Regions from separate parts of the Streptomyces sp. NPDC005374 genome, predicted to be linked through region 1. Evidence: riboswitches for the same ligand, from Rfam matches in the RefSeq annotation. Region 1 holds a riboswitch; each other region holds the start of a gene.
The links. Region 1 has a riboswitch for cyclic di-AMP ahead of ACFYRX_RS09040 (M23 family metallopeptidase). Riboswitches for the same ligand answer to the same signal wherever they lie in the genome.
Positions count from the first base shown of each region.

Region 2: linked by a shared signal. The riboswitch ahead of ACFYRX_RS04440 (transglycosylase SLT domain-containing protein) and the one ahead of ACFYRX_RS09040 (M23 family metallopeptidase) in region 1 are both predicted to bind cyclic di-AMP.
Region 3: linked by a shared signal. The riboswitch ahead of ACFYRX_RS16290 (M23 family metallopeptidase) and the one ahead of ACFYRX_RS09040 (M23 family metallopeptidase) in region 1 are both predicted to bind cyclic di-AMP.

Region 1 covers NZ_JBIAKA010000003.1:128,887-133,764, reverse strand. Annotated here, with positions in the region: gene ACFYRX_RS09050 (HPr family phosphocarrier protein) at 179-460, shown strand; gene ACFYRX_RS09045 (GntR family transcriptional regulator) at 598-1,293, opposite strand; gene ACFYRX_RS09040 (M23 family metallopeptidase) at 1,482-2,234, opposite strand; cyclic di-AMP (ydaO/yuaA leader) riboswitch at 2,247-2,414, opposite strand; gene ACFYRX_RS09035 (M16 family metallopeptidase) at 2,634-4,022, opposite strand; gene ACFYRX_RS09030 (M16 family metallopeptidase) at 4,019-4,878, opposite strand, start outside.
Region 2 covers NZ_JBIAKA010000001.1:944,209-949,086, forward strand. Annotated here, with positions in the region: gene ACFYRX_RS04430 (outer membrane lipoprotein carrier protein LolA) at 1-168, opposite strand, end outside; gene ACFYRX_RS04435 (polyprenyl synthetase family protein) at 418-1,428, opposite strand; cyclic di-AMP (ydaO/yuaA leader) riboswitch at 2,084-2,286, shown strand; gene ACFYRX_RS04440 (transglycosylase SLT domain-containing protein) at 2,292-2,774, shown strand; gene ACFYRX_RS04445 (HAD family hydrolase) at 2,778-3,590, opposite strand; gene ACFYRX_RS04450 (LacI family DNA-binding transcriptional regulator) at 3,682-4,710, opposite strand; gene ACFYRX_RS04455 (carbohydrate ABC transporter permease) at 4,751-4,878, opposite strand, start outside.
Region 3 covers NZ_JBIAKA010000005.1:534,853-539,730, reverse strand. Annotated here, with positions in the region: gene ACFYRX_RS16300 (PrsW family intramembrane metalloprotease) at 1-931, shown strand, start outside; gene ACFYRX_RS16295 (aldo/keto reductase) at 936-1,883, opposite strand; gene ACFYRX_RS16290 (M23 family metallopeptidase) at 1,948-2,979, opposite strand; cyclic di-AMP (ydaO/yuaA leader) riboswitch at 2,991-3,148, opposite strand; tRNA gene ACFYRX_RS16285 (tRNA-Met) at 3,453-3,526, opposite strand; gene ACFYRX_RS16280 (alginate lyase family protein) at 3,581-4,804, opposite strand.

The sequences.
Region 1 (4,878 bases):
CGGCGCGAGGCGGTCCACGGAGAACCGGGCGTGAGCGCACGAGGATTCGCCAGGACGGAAGTCGGACCGAGGCCGCGGTCCGACCGCCCACCCCGGAGGGGACGAACGCCCCCTCCGGAGACGCTTCACGTGTGGGAAACTGGTCTAGACAACCCTGAACACCGAAGGGCAGCATCACATGGCTGAGCGCCGCGTCAACGTCGGCTGGGCCGAGGGTCTCCACGCCCGCCCCGCTTCCATCTTCGTCCGGGCCACCACGGCCGCAGGTATCCCGGTGACGATCGCCAAGGCCGACGGCAACCCCGTCAACGCGGCCTCCATGCTGGCCGTGCTCGGCCTGGGCGCCCAGGGTGGCGAGGAGATCGTCCTCGCCTCCGACGCCGAGGGCGCGGACGCGGCCCTCGACCGGTTGGCGAAGCTGGTCGCCGAGGGGCTCGAAGAGCTTCCCGAGACCGTCTGAGCTTTCCGCGGCACAGTGCCGTAAAACACCACCGAAGGGCTCGTCCGAATTATCGGGCGGGCCCTTCGCATTTCCATTTCACGGGCAGCATGAATAGTCTCCCGCGAATTACTCTCTCTTTGTATACGGTGCCCGTGTTAATGCCGCAGGCCCGTCACGTTTACAGGATGTTGCGAGGTCCTCACACGGTCCGCGCGCTCACCGTTGGAGGTGAACCGCAGCCGGTGCACCACGCTCGAGCGCTCGGTGTGCAGTGCCGTGATCGCCCGCGCCCGCTCACCGTCCCCGCGCGCCACCGCATCCACGATCGCACCGTGCTCCGCCCACGACTCCACCGGGTTGGCGGGCGCCTCCACCACGTACATCCAGGCGATCTTGTGCCGCAGCTGGGTCAGCATCGAGGTCATGGCCGGGCTGCCGGAGGCCTGGGCGAGCGTCTCGTGGAACCAGCCCCCCAGGGAGCGCAGATCCTCGCTGTTGCCCCTCCTGGCCCGCTCCTGGCCCAGCCGGACCAGGCCGCGCAGCACCTTCAGATGGGCCTCGGTGCGCCGCTGGGCGGCCCGGGAGGCGCCGAGCGGCTCCAGCAGCATGCGCATCTCCAGGAGGTCGGCGCCCTCCTGCTCGGTCGGTTCGGCCACGCACGCGCCCGCGTGCCTGCGCGTCACCACGAAGCCCTCGGCCTCCAGCGTGCGCAGGGCCTCCCGGACGGGGACGCGGGAGACGCCGTAGCGGCGGGCGAGCAGTTCCTCGGTGAGCCGGCCGCCGCGCTCGTAGACACCGGCGACGATGTCGTCCCGGATAGCAGTGCATACCGAGTGCGCCGGAATACGCATGCCCGACCTCCGTCTTAATCCCCGTGAAACGTCTCCGATTGACGTGTGTTCAGTGACTCTATTGCAATGAGCGGGAATTTCCGACGGCGGGCCGGAATCCAGGGATATTTTTTGGACAGCGGGCCACTGCAAACGACGAAACCCCGGCTCACAGGAGCCGGGGCCGAAGAAGATCTCGCGGTACGTCGTCAGACACTCACGCCGTGCGAGCGGAGGTAGGAGACGGGATCGATGTCCGAACCGTACTCGGCGGTGGTGCGGGCCTCGAAGTGCAGGTGCGGCCCGGTGGTGTTGCCGGTCGCGCCGGACAGGCCGATCTGCTGGCCGGGGGTGACCGACTGGCCGACCGAGACGCCGATGGACGACAGGTGGCCGTACTGGGTGTACGTGCCGTCGGCCATCCTGATCACGATCTCGTTGCCGTACGCCCCGCCCCAGCCGGTCTCCACCACGGTGCCGCGGCCGACCGCGTGGACGGAGGTACCGCTCGCGGCGTGGAAGTCGACACCGGTGTGGCTGCCGGAGGACCACAGGGAACCGCCGGTCTTGTAGCCGGTGGAGATGTAGGAGCCGGAGATCGGGGTGACGAACCTGTTGAGGCGCTCGCGCTCGGCGGCGCGGGCGGCGCGCTCCTTGGCCTCGCGCTCCTCCTTGGCCCGCGCCTCGGCCTTCCTCTTGGCCTCGGCCGCGGCCTTCTTCTCCTCGGCGGCCTGCTGCTGGGCGGCGGCCTGGGCGTCGAGCTGGGCGGAGAGGGACTCGCCGACGCTGACGACGGGCATGAGCCCGGTCTGCTCGACGGAGTTCTCGGCGGCGAGCGCCGGGGCGGCGATGGTGCCGATGACGCCGGTGGTGGCGAGGGCCGCGACGCCCGCCGCACGGGCGGTGGTGCGCTTCATCCGGCTGGGCCGACGGTGCTTCCCGGCGGCGCAGGTGAACGCCATGTGGTGGCTGGTCCTTTCCTTCCTTCTCGCCTACCGGGTTAGCTGACGGGTTCGGAGCAGGAAGGTCTCCTACGGGCCCCTCGCGAGCTCGCGCGGGCGTCCGATTCACCCCAGGGACAACACATGTGGGTCCCCGGCTCCCCTGGCTCGCGCCATGCGGGGACTCGGCGATGACTGTCCGGTGCCACGGACGCGGCGCACTGCCTGACGAACAGCCGGGATGACGCTAAGCGGGCCGACTTTCAATCCCCAAACCGATCACGGTTTTTGAGGCGCATCCCACAGGCCAGACAGGCAACCTCCTGCCCAATTCGGACATCTAAGAAGCCTGGACATCCAAAGGGCCCTGGTGGCGCTTCCGTCACCAGGGCCCCTGTGGCGCCTTTGCTGCCGGTCCCTCTACTCGGCCGACACGACCTTGACCTCGCCGATGCCGAGGGCCTCGACGGGCTCCTTGATGGCGGCCGCGTCACCGACCAGGATCGTCACCAGCCGGTCCACCGGGAAGGCGTTCACCACGGCCGCTGTGGCCTCGACGGTGCCGGTCGCGGCGAGCTGCTGGTACAGGGTCGCCTGGAAGTCGTCGGGCAGGTGCTGCTCTACCTGGTCGGCCAGGGTGCCCGCCACGGCCGCCGCCGTCTCGAACTTGAGCGGCGCCACGCCGACGAGGTTCTGTACGGCGACGTCCCGCTCGGCGTCGGTGAGGCCGCCCTCCGCGAGGGTGCGCAGTACCTTCCAGAGGTCGTCCAGAGCGGGACCGGTGTTCGGGGTGTCGATGGAGCCGCTGATGGCGAGCATCGCGGCGCCCGAGCCGTCCGGGGCGGACCTGAGGACCTGCCCGAACGCGCGCACGCCGTAGGTGTAGCCCTTCTCCTCGCGCAGGACACGGTCCAGGCGGGAAGTGAGGGTGCCGCCGAGGCAGTACGTGCCGAGCACCTGCGCGGGCCACACGCGCGCGTGCCGGTCGGCGCCGACGCGGCCGATCAGCAGCTGGGTCTGGACGGCGCCGGGGCGGTCCACGATGACGACCCGGCCGGTGTCGTCGGCGGTCACCGGCGGCACGGGCCGCGGCCGGGCCGTGGAGCCGGTCCAGGAACCGAGGGTGTCGCCGAGCAGCGCGTCCAGGTCGATGCCGTCGAGGTCGCCGACGACCACGGCGGTCGCGGTGGCGGGGCGCACGTGCTTCTCGTAGAAGCCGCGCACGGCCGCGGAGTCGATGTTCTCGACCGTCTCCTCGGTGCCCTGGCGCGGGCGCGACATGCGCGAGTCCGCAGGGAACAGCTCCCTGGAGAGCTCCTTGGCGGCACGGCGGGAGGGGTTGGCGAGCTCGTGCGGGATCTCGTCCAGCCGGTTGTTGACGAGCCGTTCGATCTCGCTGTCCGCGAAGGCGGGCGCCCTGAGGGCGTCGGCCAGCAGACCGAGCGCCTTGGCGAGGCGGGAGGCCGGCACCTCGAGGCTCAGCCGGACGCCCGGGTGGTCGGCGTGCGCGTCGAGGGTGGCGCCGCAGCGCTCCAGTTCGGCGGCGAACTCCTCGGCGGAGTGCTTGTCGGTGCCCTCCGAGAAGGCGCGCGCCATGATCGTGCCGACACCGTCCAGGCCGGCCGGCTCGGCCTCCAGGGGGGCGTCCAGGAGCACCTCGACGGCGACTACCTGCTGGCCGGGGCGGTGGCAGCGCAGGACGGTGAGACCGTTGTCGAGCGTCCCGCGCTCAGGAGCGGGGAAGGCCCAGACCTTGGGCTCGCCCGCCTGCGGCTGAGGGTGGAATTCCATCGCGGCGAGCTCGGTCACTTGGCCGCCTCCTCGTTCTCGTCCTGGTCGGCGGGGGCTTCGGCGACGGTCGGCTCGTAGACGAGCACCGCGCGGTTGTCGGGGCGCAGCTTGGCCTTGGCGACCTTCTGGACGTCCTCGGCGCTCACCTCCAGGACGCGCTGCACGGCGGTCAGGGCGAGCTGCGGGTCGCCGAACAGGACGGCGTAGCGGCACAGTTCGTCGGCGCGGCCCGCGACGGTGCCGAGCCGGTCCAGCCACTCGCGCTCCAACTGGGCCTGGGCGCGCTCCATCTCCTCGGCGGTCGGGCCCTCCTCGGCGAACCGGGCGAGCTCCTCGTCGATGGCGGCCTCGATGACCGGCACCTCGACGTCACCGGAGGTCTTCACGTCGAGCCAGCCCAGGGAGGGCGCACCGGCCAGCCGCAGCAGTCCGAAGCCTGCAGCGACGGCCGTACGGTCGCGTCGTACGAGCCGGTTGTACAGGCGGGAGGACTCGCCGCCGCCCAGGACGGTGAGCGCCAGGTCGGCCGCGTCCGCCTCGCGGGTGCCGTCGTGCGGCAGCCGGTAGGCGGCCATCAACGCGCGCGCGGGGACCTCCTCCTCGACGACCTCGCGCAACTGCTCGCCGATGACGTCGGGGAGCGAGCCGTCACGCGGGGCGGACTTGCCGTCGTGCGAGGGGATGGAGCCGAAGTACTTCTCGACCCAGGCGAGCGTCCGCTCCGGGTCGATGTCGCCGACGACCGACAGGACGGCGTTGTTGGGGGCGTAGTACGTGCGGAAGAACGCGCGCGCGTCCTCCAGGGTGGCCGCGTCCAGGTCGGCCATCGAGCCGATCGGGGTGTGGTGGTAGGGGTGGCCCTCCGGGTAGGCGA
Region 2 (4,878 bases), on a different contig from region 1:
GTCGGGGTCGCCGGAGTCGGCGAGCGCCGGGACCAGCCCGATGGTCGCCGCGGCGATTCCCACCACCGTGGCCGGCACGACGTACCTCGCGGCCTTGCGCCGGCGCGCCGCGCGCAGTTCCTCGGCGTCGGCGGCGGTCGCGCTGTCGTCGGATTCGTACGGTGCCATGTGTGCCTTACCTCCGTCGTCGGCGGCGGCTGTCAACTCCCGTGCGTCCACCCTGTAGCCGCCATTCTCACCCGAATCGGTGAGGAGTGGTGTTTTCCGTGGTGTCCATCTGACCAAATCGGCCGTGACCATGCGTCAACCCTCGGGGCCAACTCCGCGTACACCTGGGGTATGACACGACACGGCGGCGCCCCCTACAACCCGTAGGGGGCGCCGCCGTGCCGGACGGGACCGCCCGGCCGAAAAACGTCAGCCCGCGCGGTGGACCACCGCGTCGCACAGCTCCATCAAGGCCGCCCTCGCGTCGCACTCCCGCAGCGGGGCCAGCGCCGCACGTGCCTCCTCCGCGTAGCGCACGGTGTCGCGGCGGGCCTGCTCCAGCGCCGGGTGCGCTCGCAGCGCGGCCAGCGCCTCGGCGTGCCGGGCGTCGTCCGTGAGGTCGGAGTCCAGCAGCTCGCACAGGGCGATGTCCTCCGGCAGGCCCAGCCGGGCGGCCCGCTCGCGCAGCCGCAGCACCGGCATGGTGGGGATGCCCTCGCGCAGGTCCGTGCCCGGGGTCTTGCCGGACTCGTGGGAGTCGGAGGCGATGTCCAGGACGTCGTCCGCGAGCTGGAAGGCGACGCCGAGGCGCTCGCCGTACTGGGTCAGGACGTCCACGACCGTCTCGTCGGCGCCCGACATCATCGCCCCGAAGCGGCACGCCACCGCCACCAGCGAGCCGGTCTTGCCGCCGAGCACGTCGAGGTAGTGCTCGACCGGGTCCCGGCCGTCCATCGGGCCGGCCGTCTCCAGGATCTGCCCGGTGACCAGGCGCTCGAACGCCTCGGCCTGCACCCGGACCGCCTCGGGGCCGAGGTCGGCCAGGATGTGCGAGGCGCGGGCGAAGAGGAAGTCGCCGGTCAGCACGGCCACCGAGTTGCCCCAGCGGGTGTTGGCGCTGTCGACGCCGCGGCGCACGGCGGCCTCGTCCATGACGTCGTCGTGGTACAGCGTCGCGAGGTGGGTCAGTTCCACCACGACGGCCGACGGCACGACGCCCGGCGCATGGCGGTCCCCGAACTGGGCGGCGAGCATCACCAGCAGCGGCCGGAAGCGCTTGCCGCCCGCCCGCACCAGATGCTGGGCGGCCTCCGTGATGAAGGGAACCTCGCTCTTGGTGGCCTCGAGCAGTCCCTCCTCGACAGCCGCCAATCCGGCCTGGACATCGGCTTCCAGAGCCTGGTCCCGCACGCTCAGCCCGAACGGCCCGACGACGGTCACGAGGGGTCTCCTGTCTGCTGGTGTCTACTGGCGGTTACACGGAATGTCGATAGGTCGCTGCCATCACTCGAGTCAGCGTATCCGGTCACCTTTGGATCACCGATAGCGCCCGCCCCGTCCATGCCGGGCGGTATCGGATCACGGTCGGTATGTTTTTGATCACGTGAAAAGAACGGATATCCATCGACTTGTAGGTAAGTAGTCACTGATGTCCGGACCCGGGTCGGCCCCGACTCACCCGGGCACGACCCGGACCTGCCTCGAACCTGTCCCGGACCCGCCCGGGAAGCCCTTCTCGTTTCACACGTGCCCTGCGCGACTCCACCCACGCGTGAACGTGCGGCCTTCCCGCGAGGCCGGCCATGAAGCGTCGCACCGGACGCGGGAGAAGCGGAACCCACGGACGGGCGGTTGACCACGAGTTGGGCACTCTTGACCGTTTTACCCCTCTTGCGATCACGCGTGACTTGGCTCACCCGACCCCACGGATCCGCACGCATCCGGAATGCACCGATCCGCCTTTCCCTGTGCGTCAGTTGAGGCTTGCTGTCGCAAAGGATCAAGTGCCCTAAATCGCCCTTACCAAGGTCAATAGGCATGGCATGTGAATTCGCCACTTGTTCCGGACATGTGCTCTCGCATACGTTCCCGGCCTGTCGGGCGGACGCCGAATCCTGCCACCGCCCATACACCCACCGAGAAACCACGGCAGGAGCGGGGGAACCAGGTAAGTCGCCGGATCGGGATGTCTTCGGGCATACCGGTACGGCTCGGGGTGAAGTCATGCCTTTTGCGGGCATGGCCGGGCAACTCCCGCCCGAACCCGACAGCTCACCTCGCAGGCGACGGAGAGGAACTTCGCCATGCCCGCTGCCGCTCAGCACCGCACCCCCCGCAAGAGCCGTTTGGCCCGCAAGCTCGCCGTCCTCGGCACCGGAGCCGCCGTACTGGCGCTCCCCCTCCTCGGCGCGACCAGCGCGTCCGCGGCCACCCCGACCGTGCAGACCGCGACCACGCTCGGGTACTCCAACACCCTCGACGGCTGGATCCGGGCCTCCCTCGCCGTCATGGCGGAGCACGGGATACCCGGCTCCTACAACGGCATCTACCGCAACGTCATCCGCGAGTCCTCCGGCAACCCGTGGGCCATCAACAACTGGGACTCCAACGCGGCCGCCGGCACCCCGTCCAAGGGCCTGCTCCAGGTGATCGACCCGACGTTCAACGCCTACCACGTGTCCAACACGCTGTGGGACCCGTACGACCCGGTCGCGAACATCACCGCGGCCTGCAACTACGCGGCCCAGCGGTACGGGTCGATCGACAACGTCTGGGGCGCGTACTAGGAACTACGCCTCAGGGAACAGTCTTTCGAGGACGACGGCGATGCCGTCGTCCTCGTTCGACAGGGTCACCTCGTCGGCCACGGCCCTGAGTTCGGGGTGGGCGTTGGCCATCGCGACCCCGTGGGCCGCCCAGTCGAACATGGGGATGTCGTTGGGCATGTCCCCGAAGGCGATCGTCACCTCCGGCCCGAGACCCAGGTGTTCGGCGGCCAGCGCGAGGCCCGTCGCCTTGGTGATGCCGCATGGCTGGAGTTCGACGGTTCCGGGCCCCGACATGGTGACCGTGGCCAGTGAGCCCACCACCGAGCGCGCCGTCCCCGCCAACTCGTCGTCGGACAGATAGGGGTGCCGCAGCAGCACCTTGCTGATCGGCTCGCACCACAGGTCGTCGCGCCGGTCGACCCGCACGGCGGGCAGCGTCGGGTGGGGCATCAGATACCCCGGCTCGATGAGCGTCAGCCCGTCCACGCCGTCCTGGTCCACGGCCGCGTACACCTGCCCCACCTCGGCCTCGATCTTCCCGAGCGCGGTCTCGGCCAGCTCCCGGTCCAGGTTCACCGACCACAGCAGACGGTCCGCGCCGGCGTCGTACACCTGCGCGCCCTGCCCGCACACCGCGAGCCCCGTGCTGCCCAGGTCGTCGAGGAGGGGCCGCACTCTGGGCGCCGGCCGACCCGTCACGACGAGATGCCGGGCCCCACCCGCCGCCACTCGCGCGAGCGCGGCCAACGACCGGTCCGAGAGGGTGTCGTCGGCACGCAGCAGCGTGCCGTCCAGGTCCGTGGCGATGAGTGAATATGCGGGGGAGGCGGCCATGATCAGAGAATACGGATGGTTGGGCCCATCGACTCGACGCGAACCGGACGGCTGCTGCTTTCACATCCGTTGACGTGTGTTCCGGTTCCGGTCACGCCGAGTCCCGGATCACCAGTTCCGTCGGGAGGATCACCCCGGCCGTGTCCTCGCCGGCGATCTGGGCGAGGAGCATGCGGACCATCTCGGCGCTGATGCGGTCGAAGGGCTGGCGCATGGTGGTCAGGGCGGGGGCGATGGCGGTGGCGGCCGGGGAGTCGTCGAAGCCGCCGACAGCGATGTCACCGGGGACCGAGCGCCCGGACTGCTGGAGGACGCCCACGACACCCAGCGCCATGAGGTCGGAGGCGACGAACACGGCGTCCATGTCGGGTGCTTGGGCGAGCAGCCGCCGGGCCGCCCGCTCGCCGCCGCTGCGCCGGAAGTCGCCCTCGACCACGAGCGCCGGGTCGTAGGGCAGGCCCGCCTCGGCGAGCACGTCCCGGTAGCCGGCCAGCCGGTCGGGGCCGCCCGGCATGTCCAGGGGCCCGGTGACCATGCCGACGCGGCGCCGGCCGCCCTCGAGCAGATGGCGGACCATCTCCTGCGCGCCGTCGCGGTCGGCGGCGGCCACGTAACTCACCTTGGAACCGAGCCCTATCGGCTTGCCGCAGACCACCAACGGGATCCCGGCCTCGTGCAGTTCGGCGGCGACCGGGTCACCGCTGTGGTTGGAGAGCAGCAGCACGCCGTCGACGTGGCCCGAGGTGATGTACCGGGTCAGCCGGCGTCTGTCGTCGTCGCTCTCGGCCAGCATCAGCAGCAGCGGGATGTCGAACTGGGCGAGCCGTTCGGTGCAACCACGCAGCAGGACGTTGAAGTTGGGGTCCTCGAAGAACTTCTCCTGCGGTTCCGTCAGCAGGAACGCCACCGAGTCCGACCGGCCCGTACTCAGGCTGCGCGCGTGCCGGTTGACCACGTACCCGGTCTTCCTGATGGCGGCCTCCACGGCCCGCCGGGCGGCCGGCGAGACGTAGTGGCCGCCGTTCAGGAAGCGGGAGACGGTGCCCCGCGAGACGCCGGCCTCCCGGGCCACGTCGTGGATGGTGGGAGGCCTGCGGCGGCCGTTCGCGCTGGTGGTCATGTTCCTCGTCAGCTAGAGACGTCAGCAGGAGAAGGGTTGTTCAGGCCTTGACCGAGCCGCTCAGCAGGTCCAGGGACCAGAACCGCTGGATCACCAGGAACAGACCGATCAGCGGCAGGATCGCCAGCAGACACCCGGTGATGACCAGGGTGTACAGCGCGGGCTGCG
Region 3 (4,878 bases), on a different contig from region 1:
GTTCCGCAGACGCGACTTCACCGGGATCGTCGACGGGGTGGTGATCGCAGGGGTCACCGCGACCGGGTTCGCGTTCACCGAGAACATCCTCTACCTCGGTACCGCCTTCGGGACCGACCAGCTCAACGGCGGCCGGGGCATCGCCTCCGTCACCGCCGCGACCTTCTTCGTGCGCGTCGTGATGTCGCCGTTCGCGCACCCCCTGTTCACCGTCCTCACCGGCATCGGCTTCGGCGTCTCCGCGCTCTCGGCGGAGCGGCAGCACATCCGGCGGGTGCTCGTCCCGCTGACCGGGCTGCTGCTCGCGATGGGCATGCACGCGACCTGGAACGGCTCGTCGACGTTCGGCGAGTACGGGTTCTTCGCGGTGTACGCGATGTTCATGGTGCCGGCGTTCGGACTGCTGACCTGGCTGGTCATCTGGACACGGCAGCGGGAGCTGAAGACCGTACGGGAGGAGCTGCCCGCGTACGCCGTCGCCGGCTGGCTGGCCCCGACCGAGCCGTATGTGCTCGGCTCGATGCGGGCGCGGCGGGTGGCGCGCGACTACGCGCGGCGTCAGTTCGGCGGGCGGCCCGCAGCGCGGGCGGTCGCGCAGTACGAGGCCTACGCCACGTCACTGGCGTTCCTGCGGCACCGGGGCCGGCTCGGGAAGGCGAACGCCGACTTCGTCGTACGGGAGCGGGAGTTGCTGCAGGAGCTGTGGCGGCGCCGGGACGTGGCGCGGCCCGCGCTGGACCACGCGGCACGCATCACGGCACCGCCGGTCCCGGTAGTCGCGCCGCCCTGGCCGGTGTACGGGGTGTACGGGTATCCGGCGCAGCCGGCCCAGACCGTCCAGCCGTTCCAGACCGTCCAGCCGTTCCAGGCCGCCCCGCCGGTCCACTACCCGACGACGCCGTATCCCGCGTACAACCCGTACCGGACGTAGTAGGTCAGGCCGACGCCTGTGTCAGGCGCGTCAGTTCCGCCTCGGTCAGCACCAGGTCGGTCACCCCGACCAGCGCCGGCAGCTGCTCCACCGTGCGGGCGGACGCGATCGGCGCCGCGACCGTCGGCTGGGCCGCGAGCCAGGCGAGGGCGACCGTGGCGACCGGGGCTCCGTGGGCCTCGGCGACCTCGTCGAGCGCCGCGAGGACCTTCCGGCCGCGCTCGGTGTCGAGGTGCTTGCCCGCGCCGGCCTTGGCACGCGCGCCCTCGACCGTGGCGCCGGGACGGTACTTGCCGGTGAGGAAACCGGAGGCGAGGGCGAAGTACGGGACGGCGGAGAGGCCCTCCCGGTCGGCGACGGCCTGGAGTTCGCCCTCGTAGGTGTCGCGCGAGACCAGGTTGTAGTGGGGCTGGAGGGCGACGTACCGGGCCAGGCCCTCGCGGTCGGAGAAGGCGAGGGATTCCGAGAGCCGCTCGGCGGAGATGTTGGAGGCGCCGATGGCGCGCACCTTGCCGGCCTTCACCAGTTCGTCCAGCGCGCCGATGATCTCCTCGACGGGGATCTCCGGCTTGTCGAAGTGGGTGTAGTACAGGTCGATGTGGTCGGTGCCCAGGCGTCGCAGCGAAGCCTCCGCCGCCGCCTTGATGTTCGCGGCGGACAGGCCCGGGAAGTCGGGGTGCTGGCTGACCTTGGTGGCGATGAGGACGTCGTCGCGGTTGCCGCGGGCCGCGATCCACCTGCCGATGACGGTCTCGGACTCACCGCCGGAGTTGCCTTCGATCCACGCCGAGTAGGAGTCCGCGGTGTCGACGAAGTTGCCGCCCGCGGCGGTGTACGCGTCGAGGACGGCGAAGGACGCGGCCTCGTCGGCGGTCCAGCCGAAGACGTTGCCGCCCAGGGAGAGCGGGAAGACCTCGAGGTCGGAGGAGCCGAGCTTGCGAAGAGAAGTCATGTTTCACGTCAACGCAGGCACCGGACCCTGTTCTTCCGCTACGGCCGCAAAATCGCCGTAAACCTCAGGGGTTGAGCCCCTTGCTGCGCAGCCACGCCATCGGGTCGATCCCGGTGGCCGCACCGCCGGGGTGGACCTCGAGGTGCAGGTGCGCGCCGGTCACGTTGCCGGTGGCGCCCACGCGGCCGATGACGTCACCGGTGGCGACCTTCTGGCCGACGCTGACGCTGATCGAGGACTGGTGGCAGAACCACAGCTCGGTGCCGTCGTCGAGGGTGAGGATCGTGCGGTAGCCGTAGGAGCCGGCCCAGCCGGCCTCCGTGACGGTGCCGCTGTGGATCGCCTTGATCAGCGTGCCCGTGGGCGCGGCGAAGTCGAGGCCCGTGTGGTAGCCGGAGGACCACAGGGAACCGGCCTGCCCGAAGGTCCCGGTGATGGTGTACGACGAGGTCGGCAGCGTGAACTGCTTGGCGAGCTCGGCCAGACGCGCGGTCTCGGCCTTCTTCGCGGCCTCCTCCTCCGCCTTCTTCTTCGCGGCGGTGGCCTTCTCCTGGGCCTCCTTCTCCGCCTTGGCGGCGAGCGCGTCGGACTCCTTCTGCGCGGCGTCCGCGACGGCCTTGGCGGCCTTGGAGTCGATCTGGTCCTGCTGCGTCTCCGCCTGGGCCAGGATGCGCGAGCGCAGTGCCTCACCGGCGTCCGAGGCAGAGGAGCTCTTCGCGGTCTCCGTGGAGGGGGCGCCGACACTGCTGAAGGCGCTCGTGTCGTCCGCGGAGGAGCCGGAGTCGTCCGAGATGAGCGAGCCCACGGAGGGCAGGTCGGGGATGGAGATGGAGACCGGCGGCTTGCCGGTGTTGGCGCTGGCCATCCCGCCGGCGCTGACGGCGGCTATGACACCGACGCCCAGAACCGTGGAGCTGCGGGCGAATCCCCCGCCGCGCTGCTTGGACACGCGATGCCGGCCGCGTACCGGAGCCAGGGACTCCGCGGTCGGGTTCCACTCGCCGAGCGGGGCCTCGTCGTCGGCACGGTAGCCGTCGTACACGAGGGTGTCGCTCGGGACGTAAGGCGCCTCGGGGGCAGGCGGGTTGGACGCCACGTGGGCGTGCTCCTTTCCTTCCTTCTCGCCTACCGGGTTAGCTGACGGGTTCGGAGCAGGAAGGTCTCCTACGCGCGTATACCGACCGTGTTGCCACGGCGAAATACGAGCGATTCACCCCAAGTTGGTGGTTCCCCGGTTCCCTTGCGGAATTCGGCGCATGAGCACGGAGCCATCTCTTGTGACGGCTGGGACGACCGCGCTGCGTTATCGAACGTTAATAGACGTAGGGGCTCGATTCCAAGCTGTTCCGCTTGATCATTAACGAAATCCCGCAGGACCAACGGCCCATGACCGGCGAAAAACGGGCGAGTTGACCTCGCCTCGGACAACACACAGGTATTGACGGTATGTCAGGTGTTGTGCGGAGGGCGCTCGCCTGCTCACACCACGTGACGCAGTCCGTCGCAAGGCCTGACGGGAAAACACTCAGGGCCGGATTCCATGAACTGGAATCCGACCCTGAGTTTCAGTAGCGGGGACAGGATTTGAACCTGCGACCTCTGGGTTATGAGCCCAGCGAGCTACCGAGCTGCTCCACCCCGCGCCGTTGTGTTCACTACTGTACGCCATCCGCGGGGTGCTTCGCGCCAGCGGTGTCTCAGGGGCCGGGGTTCCCCGCGTGGGTGAGGGTCTCCCAGGAGACGAAGAGGCCGTCGGTGCCGGCGGGCCGGGTCTTCACCGCGAGCTTGTGCGCGGCCGGGACGGAGACGTCCAGCCGGTTCTCCAGGTGGTTGAGGGCGACCTCCAGGTCCGGGCCCATGTTCCGGTCCACCTTCCCGCCGCACAGCCAGGCGGGCGCGGTCTCGCCCGACTGGTAGCGGGCGTGGAGAGCGAGCGCGGCCTTCAGCCGGTCCTTGACCTCGCCGTACAGGTCGACGCCCTGGTGCCAGGCGGTCTCGGCGACGTGCGCGGTGGCGGCGAGGGAGTACCCGACGTGCTTGAAGTTGCGGCAGGTCTCCTGGGAGACGCCGTCCTTGAAGACCGTCTGCTTGAACCAGTAAGTGGTCAGCTTCTGCGGGGTGTTGACGGTGGAGCCCGGCGGGGTGAGCGGGACCTTGCCGTCCTTCTCCAGATAGAAGTACGCCGGCACGCGCTCGCGGAACCGCTGCAGGGCGTGGTCGAAGGCCTTGTGGTCGTTGAGGAAGACGGCGATGCCGATGGCGGCGTCGGTCATCACGAGATCCCAGTTGCCGTTGTAGTCCGGGACCTTCTGGGTGACGGTCGGCAGGTAGGCGGTCCGCAGCATGTGCTCGAAGCGCCGGACGCGGTCGGCGGGCCACCCCGCCCCGTCGCCGTACCGGACGATCTCGGCGGCCCGGGCCCAGGTGGAGCCGGCCCACCCGGTCTGCAGCCCGGAGTCCTCCTCGGTGTGCCGCCGCATCCTCGCCGACCAGGCGTCCATGATCTCCCTGGCCTTCACGGCGTGCTGCTGCTTGCCGGTGACGCTGAACAGCAGGGCCTGCGTGTAGGCGGCGATGGCGTCCTCGCGCTCCTCCACACACCCCTGCGCCGGGCGGACGGGATGGTCGCCACCGGGGCAGTCCACGCTCGCGTACGCCTCGGGCCGGTACTTGTACGACCCGTACTTGCTGTCCCGCATGGCCAGATACGCCGACAGCCACGGCTGCTTCCCCGCCGTGACCCGCTCCCGTACGGCGTCCAGCTGCGCCTCGCCGACGAGCACACCGGGGTGGGTGAAGCCCACGTCCGGGGGCAGGGCGCGGGCCATCGTGCGGGTACCGGTGTCGGCGGTGCCGCAGGAGGCGACGAGAACGGTGAGCAGGAGCGCGAGCAGCAGGGCGGGGGCGCGTCGTGGGGCCATGGGGCCAGGGTCGGACGGCGGGGGGTGCGACGCAGGTCCGGTTGGGCCGAACGGCCGGGTGGACCGGGCGTACC